Regions from separate parts of the Pseudomonas tohonis genome, predicted to be linked through region 2. Evidence: predicted binding sites of a transcription regulator. Region 2 holds the regulator's gene; the other holds the start of a gene.
The links. The regulator sigma-54, encoded in region 2, starts transcription at its own class of promoters, with help from an activator protein. The targets are predictions, from matches to a motif close to ANTGGCATNNANNTTGCTNT.

Region 1: the regulator sigma-54 is predicted to act here: its motif matches at 2,382-2,401, upstream of nirB (nitrite reductase large subunit NirB).

The regions. Positions count from the first base shown of each region.
Region 1 is NZ_AP023189.1:2,686,409-2,691,281, reverse strand. It holds gene treS (maltose alpha-D-glucosyltransferase) at 1-761, shown strand, start outside; gene HSX14_RS12380 (HNH endonuclease) at 894-1,355, opposite strand; gene HSX14_RS12375 (DUF6021 family protein) at 1,497-1,691, opposite strand; gene HSX14_RS12370 (hypothetical protein) at 1,933-2,220, shown strand; gene nirB (nitrite reductase large subunit NirB) at 2,623-4,873, shown strand, end outside.
Region 2 is NZ_AP023189.1:1,398,379-1,403,251, reverse strand. It holds gene lptC (LPS export ABC transporter periplasmic protein LptC) at 1-526, shown strand, start outside; gene lptA (lipopolysaccharide transport periplasmic protein LptA) at 513-1,058, shown strand; gene lptB (LPS export ABC transporter ATP-binding protein) at 1,058-1,783, shown strand; gene HSX14_RS06490 (RNA polymerase factor sigma-54) at 1,926-3,425, shown strand; gene hpf (ribosome hibernation-promoting factor, HPF/YfiA family) at 3,508-3,816, shown strand; gene ptsN (PTS IIA-like nitrogen regulatory protein PtsN) at 3,830-4,294, shown strand; gene rapZ (RNase adapter RapZ) at 4,304-4,873, shown strand, end outside.

The sequences.
Region 1 (4,873 bases), 1.3 Mb from region 2:
TCCGCGCCGAGATGTACGAGCGCCTGGCCGGCAAGGACGCGCCCTACAACCTCAAGTTCGTCACCAACGGCGTGTCCTGCACCACCGTGAGCATCATCACCGCCGCCCTCGGCATCCGTGATCTCGACGCCATCACCGAGGCCGACATCGCACGCATCCGCCAGGTGCACCTGTTGCTGCTGATGTTCAACGCCATGCAGCCGGGCATCGTCGCCCTCTCCGGTTGGGACCTGGTGGGCGCCCTGCCGCTGGCGCCCGAACAGGTGGAGCCGCTGCTGGCCGACGGCGACACGCGCTGGATCCACCGCGGCGCCTACGACCTGGCGGACCTGGCGCCCGAGGCGACGCTTTCCAGCGAAGGCATGCCCCGGGCGCGCAGCCTCTACGGCAGCCTGGTGGAACAGCTCCAGGACCCGGACTCCTTCGCCGCCCAGGCGCGGCGCATGCTCGCCGTGAGGCGCGCCTACGGCGTGGCCTCCAGCCGGCAGATCCTGATTCCCGAGACGCAGCACCCCGCGCTCCTGGTGATGGTCCACGAGCTACCCGCCGGGCGCGGCATCCAGGTCACCGCGCTGAACTTCGGCGCCGAGCCGCTCAGCGAGGTCATCGTGCTGCCCAACGTCCCGCCGGGCCCGGTGGTGGACATGATCAACGAGCGCCTGGAGGGCGACCTCACCGAACAGGGCGAACTGCGCCTGGAGCTGGACGGCTATGAAGGCCTGGCCTTGCGCGTGGCGACCAATGCGCCGCTGGGCATGTAAGGCAGGGCACGGCGCCCGCCGCGGGCTCTGACGCAGGAGCGAGCTCTGCTCGCGAAGCGCTCACCCGCCGCCGCTCCCGGGCTGAAGCCCGGGCTAGGGGGCTACGTTCGGTGACCAATGCGCGTTGCATCTCTAGGCGACGCCGATACCGCTGCCGCCCTGGGGCCCCTGGTTATCACGATCGCCGCGATAGGTGCTGCGGGTCGCCCTACGCTTGCGGTTGCGGGAGCCGCCATTGCACTCGGAGCAGGACAGCACCAGATTCCAGGCGCTGCCGTCATCGTTTTGCCAGCCCTCGGCATCCTCGAACAGTCCGCGGACTTCCCTGTAGTCGATGTCGTGCTTGCCCAGGCTCTTGCGTTTCGGCGCCCGCCCCATTTGCTGATTGACCACGTGATCGCCCTCGACCCCCGAGGACGAGACGGGGTAGCCGCACCAGGCGCAGCGAAAGAAAACGAGCTGCTGGCCCCGCACCGACTCCACGAAGAAATTGCCCGTTCTATAGGCGTTATTGATCACCTGGGCCTTGTACGAGGTACCGGGCCAGTCCAGCAGGGTGTGTTTGTTTCCGTCTTCATCGTAGTAATCCGGCATGACATATCGCTCCTTGTGCTGGTGAAACTCCGGAAAGCAACAGACTAGAAGCCAATCGGAACAGCGCAAGGGCGGTGCGAAGACGCAGTTGGGCGGGCCGCGAGCGAAAGGGTCGTCGACCACGCTCACCGGCCCGGAGCGTCAATCGTAGGGCGGGTACTGCTTGCCGGGGGCGCGTGGGCTGTCCGGGTGGTCGCCGCCGGTGGGGACCTGCGGCGGCCCGGGCGGGTCGACCTGCGGGTCGGCGAGGTCGGGGGAGTCGGGGTCGAAGCCCAGCTCGTCGCCCACCTGGCGCCGCGCGCGCTCGCCATCGCGCTCTTTCGGGTAGCCCGGCAGGCCGCGGCGCTCCTCGGGCGAGTCACGCCGGAGCCGGTTCGTGGGGTCGGTTTTGCCCTGTTGGGTCATGACGCCTCTCCTCTGTGGCTGTAGAGGGTTCGAGAGGCGACGGCGGCGGGGGTTCGGCCTATCTGACGCGCGGAGTCGCGTTTTTTTCATCCGGCGATGGCCGCGCCCGCGACGCTGGATTACCCTGGCGGCCTTTCGCCCCCGGGCGCGCGCCTATCGCTGGAGACCCTGCATGTACCAAGACACCGCCACCCTGACCGTCAGCGCCGAACACTTCGGGCGCGAAGCCGAGGCGGTGGACAATGCCCGCGTGGACATCGGCCTGGAGACCGTCTCCCCGGGCGTGATGAAGGTGCACTTCAAGGGCCAGCTGGCGGCCCCGGACGAGCCGACCCACGTCTGCATCACCTTGGACATCGGCCTCACCTACTACGGCCCGATCACCGGTGGCGACGCCAATGCCGAAGGCGGCTGGCTGAGCTTCGAATGCGACATGCTCGACCCCGACCTGCTCAACTGACCGCCCCGGCGCGCCGCTCCAAAACGGGGACCGGCGTGCCCCGGCGCCCCATCATGGTTCAGCCGGCCGCCACGTTCGCGGCCTGACTCCACCGCCACGGCAAGCCCCGCGCACCTTGCCCCGCAAGGGCCGCGCCCGCCCCGCCGCACCCCTTTCACGCAACTGGCATGCAACCTGCTTTTCCCTGGTCGACCCCGCTGGATTTCTCCCTCGGGGTCTCCCGCGCGGTCGCCGATGACCCAGCACAGCGGGACGGATGGCCAGGGCAACGGAGCCCGCACGGCCCTCCCCGACACCCACGAATCCCAGGCAAAGGCGCCTGGAGCCGCTCGACGGTTCCAGGCGCTTTTTTTTGCATTTTTTTCCGCAGGCCCTGGCAGCGGCTTCGACAGAGGAAGGCTCATGAACGCCATCGTCACCCCGATCAAAAGCGAGATCCTGGTCGTCATCGGCAACGGCATGGTCGGTCACCACTGCGTGGAGCAGTTGATCGAACGCGGTGCCCTGGCGCGCTACCAGGTGCATGTCTACGGCGAGGAGCGCCAGCGCGCCTACGACCGCGTGCACCTCTCCGAATACTTCACCGGCAAGGACGCCGGGGCCCTGGCCCTGGGCGAGCCCGGCCTCCATGCCCGCCACGGCGTGCACCTGCACCTGGGCGTGCCGGTGCTGGAGATCGACCGCGAACGCCGCGAAGTGGTCACCGCCGAGGGCCGCCAACCCTACGATCGCCTGGTGCTGGCCACCGGCTCCTACCCCTTCGTGCCGCCGATCCCCGGTGCCGAGGGCCGCTCGCGCCTGGTCTACCGCACCCTCGACGACCTCGACGGCATCCGCGAGGCCGCCGCCTGCGCCCGGCGTGGCGTGGTGGTGGGCGGCGGCCTGCTCGGCCTGGAAGCGGCCAACGCGCTGAAGTCCCTGGGCCTGGAAGCCCATGTGGTGGAGTTCGCCCCACGGCTGATGCCGGTGCAGCTGGATGCCGATGGCGGCGACGCCCTGCGCGCCCGCATCGAGGCCCTTGGGGTGGGCGTGCACCTGGCCCGTGCCACCCAGGAGATCGTCGTCGGCGAGGAATACGCCTACCGCATGCGGTTCAACGACGGCGAATTCCTCGAGACCGACCTGATTGTCTTCTCCGCCGGCATCCGCCCGCAGGACGCCCTCGGCCGCGCCGCCGGCCTGGAGATCGCCCCGCGCGGCGGCGTGGCGATCGACAACGACTGCCGCACCAGCGACCCGGCGATCTTCGCCATCGGCGAGTGCGCCTCCTGGAACGGCAGCGTCTTCGGCCTGGTCGCCCCTGGCTACGCCATGGCGCGCAACCTCGCCGCGCTGCTGGCCGGCCAGCCCCACGAGCCCTTCACCGGCGCCGACCTGTCCACCAAGCTCAAGCTGCTGGGCGTGGACGTCGGCTCCATCGGCGATGCCCACGCCGCCACGCCCGGTGCGCGCAGCTACCGTTTCATCGACGAGGCCAGCGCCAGCTACCGGCGCCTGGTGGTGTCCGCCGACGGCAAGCGGGTGCTGGGGGCGGTGCTGGTGGGCGACAACAGCTACTACGACACCCTGCTGCAGTACGCGCAGAACGGCATCGAGCCGCCCCGGGACCCGTCGAGCCTGATCCTGCCCCGCTCCGAGGGCGCACCGGCCCTGGGCGCCGACGCCCTGCCGGCCAGCGCGACCCTGTGCTCCTGCCACAACGTCAGCAAGGGCGCGGTGTGCGGCGCGGTGGACGAAGGCTGCACCGACCTGGGCGAGCTGAAGGCGCGGACCAAGGCCGCCACCGGCTGCGGGGGCTGCGCCGCGCTGCTCAAGCAGGTCTTCGAGCACGAGCTGGGCGCCCGTGGCGTGGCCGTCGACACGAGCCTGTGCGAGCACTTCGCCCACACCCGCCAGGCGCTCTACGCGATGGTGCGGGTGGAAGGCATCCGCAGCTTCGAGGAACTGCTGGCCCGCCATGGCCGTGGCCACACCGGCTGCGACATCTGCAAGCCGGCGGTGGGCTCGATCCTGGCGTCCTGCTGGAACCAGTCGATCACCGACCCGCTGCTGGTGCCGCTGCAGGACACCAACGACACCTTCATGGCCAACATGCAGAAGAACGGCACCTACTCCATCGTGCCGCGCATCGCCGGCGGCGAGATCACCCCGGACAAGCTCATCGTCCTCGGCCAGGTGGCAAAAAAATACGATCTGTATACCAAGATCACCGGCGGCCAGCGCATCGACCTGTTCGGCGCCCAGCTGCACGAGCTGCCGGATATCTGGGGCGAGCTGATCGAGGCGGGCTTCGAGACCGGGCATGCCTACGGCAAGTCCCTGCGCACGGTCAAATCCTGCGTCGGCAGCACCTGGTGCCGCTACGGCGTGCAGGACAGCGTGGCCATGGCCCTGCACCTGGAGAACCGCTACAAGGGCCTGCGCTCGCCGCACAAGATCAAGTTCGCCGTCTCCGGCTGCACCCGTGAATGCGCCGAGGCGCAGAGCAAGGACGTCGGCGTGATCGCCACCGACAAGGGCTGGAACCTCTACGTCTGCGGCAACGGCGGCATGCGCCCGCGCCATGCCGAGCTGCTGGCCACCGACCTCGACGACGAGGCCCTGGTGCGCGCCATCGACCGCTTCCTGATGTTCTACGTGCGCACCGCCGACA
Region 2 (4,873 bases):
CCTGCTGATCGCGCTGGGCTACTGGAACATCCGCCCGGAAAGCTTCATGGAGCGCCAGGCCAGCGCACAGGCGGACGAGAACGCCATCGACTTCTACGTGGTCAATGCCTCCAGCGTGCAGTACCAGGAAGACGGCAAGCGTCACTATGAAATGACTGCCGCCAAGCTGGAACACGTCAAGGCCAGCGACGTGACGCTGCTGACCAATCCGGACCTGCAGCTCTACCGCGGCACCGAATTCCCCTGGCACGTGCAGAGCGAGCGCGGCGAAGTCAGCCCCGAAGGGGAGCAGGTGGAACTGATCGACAAGGTCCGCGTGGCACGCACCGATGCCAAGGGCCGGCCGACCATTCTCACCACCAGCCGCCTGACCGTGTTCCCGGACAAGCAATATGCGGAAACCCAGCAAGCCGTTAGAATCGACGCCGCCAACGGGGTTACCACGGCACAAGGAATGAAAGCGTACTTGAATGACAGCAGGATGATCCTGCAGTCCAACGTAAGAGGCCAGCATGAGGTTCGTTAAAACCCTCCCCCTACTGCTCAGCCTGGGTGCTGCACTCGGAAGTGCCAGCGCCTGGGCGCTGCCCAGCGACCGTGATCAGCCGATCCGGGTCCAGGCCGACAGCGCCGAACTCGACGACAAGCAAGGCGTGGCGGTCTATCGCGGTGATGTCGTGATCACCCAGGGCACCCTGAAGATCACCGGCGACACCGTGACCATCACCCAGAACGCCCAGGGCGAGCTGGAGGTCTTCACCTCGGTCGGCAAACCTGCCTACTACGAGCAGAAGCCTGCGGTGGACAAGCAGATCGTCAAGGCATACGGCATGACCATCCAGTACTTCGCCGCCAACGAGCGCATCGTGCTGATCGACCAGGCCAAGGTGATCCAGGAAGGCAACACCTTCGAAGGCGAGAAGATCGTCTACGACACCCAGCGCCAGATCGTCAACGCAGGTCGCGCCACCGGCACCAATGTCGGCACCCCGCGCCCACGCATCGACATGGTCATCCAGCCGAAGAAGAAAGAGCAGCAAGCGGGACAAGCACAGTAATGGCGACCCTCAAAGCCCAGCACCTGGCGAAGAGCTACAGGAGCCGCCAGGTGGTACGTGATGTCAGCCTGTCCATCGACAGCGGCCAGATCGTCGGCCTGCTCGGCCCCAACGGCGCCGGCAAGACCACCTGCTTCTACATGATCGTGGGCCTGGTGAAGGCCGACCAGGGCCGCGTACTGATCGATCAGCAGGACGTCACCCACCAGCCCATGCACGGCCGCGCCCGCGCCGGCATCGGCTACCTGCCTCAGGAAGCCTCGATCTTCCGCAAGCTCAGCGTGGCCGACAACATCATGGCCATCCTCGAGACCCGCAAGGAACTCGACCGCGCCGGCCGCCATCGCGAGCTGGAGAGCCTGCTCCAGGAATTCCACATCAGCCACATCCGCGACAGCATCGGCATGAGCCTGTCCGGTGGTGAGCGCCGCCGCGTCGAGATCGCCCGCGCCCTGGCCACCGCCCCCAAGTTCATCCTGCTCGACGAACCCTTTGCCGGTGTCGACCCCATCTCCGTGGGCGACATCAAGCAGATCATCCACCACCTCAAGGCGAAGGGGATCGGCGTGCTGATCACCGACCACAACGTCCGCGAGACCCTGGATATCTGCGAAACCGCCTACATCGTGAATGACGGCCAACTCATCGCCGAAGGCAGTGCGGAAGAGATCCTGGCCAACCAACTGGTCAAGGAAGTCTACCTGGGGCACGAATTCCGCCTCTGAAGGCCAGCCCTTGCACGCAGAAGTTGCGAGCAGTAGAAAAATCATTCAAGGTCAGGCATATAATTTGCTTCCTGGTGGCGCCTCGGCGCCCTGTAGTGGATGGCGCATGCGCGCCGGCGAATAAGGTGCTAAGCCCCCTGCCATGAAACCATCGCTAGTCCTGAAGATGGGCCAGCAGCTGACGATGACCCCGCAGCTGCAACAGGCCATCCGCCTACTCCAACTGTCCACCCTGGATCTGCAGCAGGAAATCCAGGAGGCGCTGGAGTCCAATCCCATGCTTGAACGCCAGGAGGAAGGAGAGGACTTCGACAACTCCGACCCCATGGCCGAAAGCGAGCAGCAGCCCAACTCCGCCAGCCAGGAATCCAGCTTCCAGGAATCCAGCGTCCCCACTTCCGAGAGCGAAAGCCTCGAAGACGGGGAATGGCACGAGCGCATCCCCAGCGAGCTGCCCGTCGACACCGCCTGGGAAGATGTCTACCAGACCAGCGCCAGCAGCCTGCCCAGCTCCGACGACGACGAGTGGGATTTCACCTCCCGCACCTCGGTCGGCGAGAGCCTGCAGAGCCACCTGCTGTGGCAGCTCAACCTGGCGCCCATGTCCGATACCGATCGCCTGATCGGCGTCACCCTCATCGACTGCATCAACAATGACGGCTACCTGGAGGAAACCCTCGAGGAAGTTGTGGAGGCCTTCGACCCCGAACTCGAGATCGAGCTCGACGAAGTCGAGGTTGTCCTGCGCCGTATCCAGCAGTTCGAGCCGGCGGGTGTCGGCGCTCGCGACCTGCGCGAATGCCTGCTCCTGCAACTGCGCCAGTTGCCGCCTAAGACTCCCTGGCTGAGCGAAGCGCAGCGCCTGGCGGGCGACTATCTCGACCTGCTGGGCAGTCGCGACTACAGCCAGCTGATGCGCCGCATGAAGCTCAAGGAAGACGAGCTGCGCCAGGTGATCGAGCTGATCCAGGGCCTCAATCCGCGTCCCGGCTCGCAGATCGAGGCCAGCGAACCCGAATACGTCGTGCCGGATGTCATCGTGCGCAAGCACAACGAGCGCTGGCTGGTGGAGCTGAACCAGGAAGCCGTCCCTCGCCTGCGCGTGAACCCGCACTACGCCGGCTTCGTCCGCCGGGCAGACTCGAGTGCCGACAACACCTTCATGCGCAACCAGCTGCAGGAAGCACGCTGGTTCATCAAGAGCCTGCAAAGCCGCAACGAGACCCTGATGAAGGTGGCGACCCAGATCGTCGAGCACCAGCGCGGTTTCCTCGAGTACGGCGACGAGGCGATGAAGCCTCTGGTACTGCATGACATTGCCGAAGCGGTGGGCATGCACGAGTCGACCATTTCGCGCGTCACCACCCAGAAATTCATGCACACCCCCCGTGGCATATACGAGCTGAAATACTTCTTCTCCAGCCACGTCAGCACCTCCGAAGGCGGTGAATGCTCGTCCACCGCCATCCGCGCGATCATCAAGAAACTGGTCGCTGCGGAAAATGCCAAAAAGCCGTTGAGCGACAGCAAGATCGCTGGTTTACTGGAAGCACAGGGTATCCAAGTGGCCCGCCGCACAGTCGCCAAGTACCGGGAATCCCTCGGGATAGCGCCTTCCAGCGAACGCAAGCGGCTGATGTGACGCGGATTGATCCACGCCAAAGTGTTCCGGTGGCAGGCCCGTTAGCCTGTCTCTTACACACGGGCAATAAGGAGAAAGCGGTATGCAAGTCAACATCAGTGGACATCAACTGGATGTGACCGACGCCCTGCGCGACTATGTCGTCGAGAAGTTCGACAGACTGGAGCGCCACTTCGACAAGATCACCAATGTGCAGGTGATCATGCAGGTGGAGAAACTGAAGCAGAAGATCGAAGCCACCCTGCACATCGCCGGTGGTGAGGTCGTGGCCAATGCGGAGCATGAAGACATGTACGCGGCCATCGACCTGCTTACGGACAAACTCGACCGCCAACTGATCAAACACAAGGAAAAGCAGCTGAACCGCCAGCAGGGCGCAACCGCCCGCTGACATTCCCCTTCCTATGATCCGACTTGAGCAAATCCTGACCCCCGGCCGTTCCCTCGTGAACGTGCCGGGCGGCAGCAAAAAACGTGTCCTGGAACAGATCGCCAACCTGGTTGCTCGCGAACTTCCCGACCTCGACTCGCAAGATATCTTCGAAAGCCTGATCGCCCGGGAGAAACTCGGCTCGACAGGTTTCGGCAACGGTATCGCCATCCCCCATTGCCGGCTTCCCGGCTGCGCCGCGCCCATCAGCGCCGTGCTGCGCCTGGAGGCCCCCGTCGACTTCGACGCCATCGACGGCGCCCCGGTGGACCTGCTGTTCGTACTGCTGGTCCCCGAAGCCGCCACCGACGAGCACCTGGAATTGCTCCGCCAGATCGCCAGCATGCTGGACCGCACCGAAGTGCGCGACCGCCTGCGCGTGGCGCAGAGCAGCGACAGCCTGTATCAGGTGGTAGTGGACGTCCAGAACGGACGCTAGGACCTTGCCATGCGCCTGATCATCGTCAGCGGCCGTTCAGGCTCAGGCAAGAGCACCGCCCTCGATGTCCTCGAGGACAACGGCTTCTACTGCATCGACAACCTGCCCGCCGGCCTCCTCCCCGAACTGGCCGAACGCGCCCTGCTGCAGACCGAGCTGCTGCATCCGCAGGTCGCCGTGTCCATCGACGCGCGCAACCTGCCCAGCCAGCTCAAGCGCTTCCCCGAATTGCTCGAAGAGGCCCGCGCGCGCCATATCCAGTGCGACGTGCTGTACCTGGACGCGGATGACGAGACCCTGCTCAAGCGCTTCTCCGAAACCCGCCGGCGACACCCGCTGACCAACGAAGACCGCTCCCTGGCCGAAGCCATCCTCGACGAGTCGAAGCTGCTCGCGCCCATTTCGGACCTGGCCGATCTGAAGATCGATACCACCCACCTCAACCTCTACCAGCTGCGCGACAGCATCAAGCTGCGCCTGCTGAACAAGCCCGAGCCGGGAACCGCCTTCCTCGTCGAATCCTTCGGTTTCAAACGCGGCATGCCGGTCGACGCCGACCTGGTATTCGACGTGCGTTGC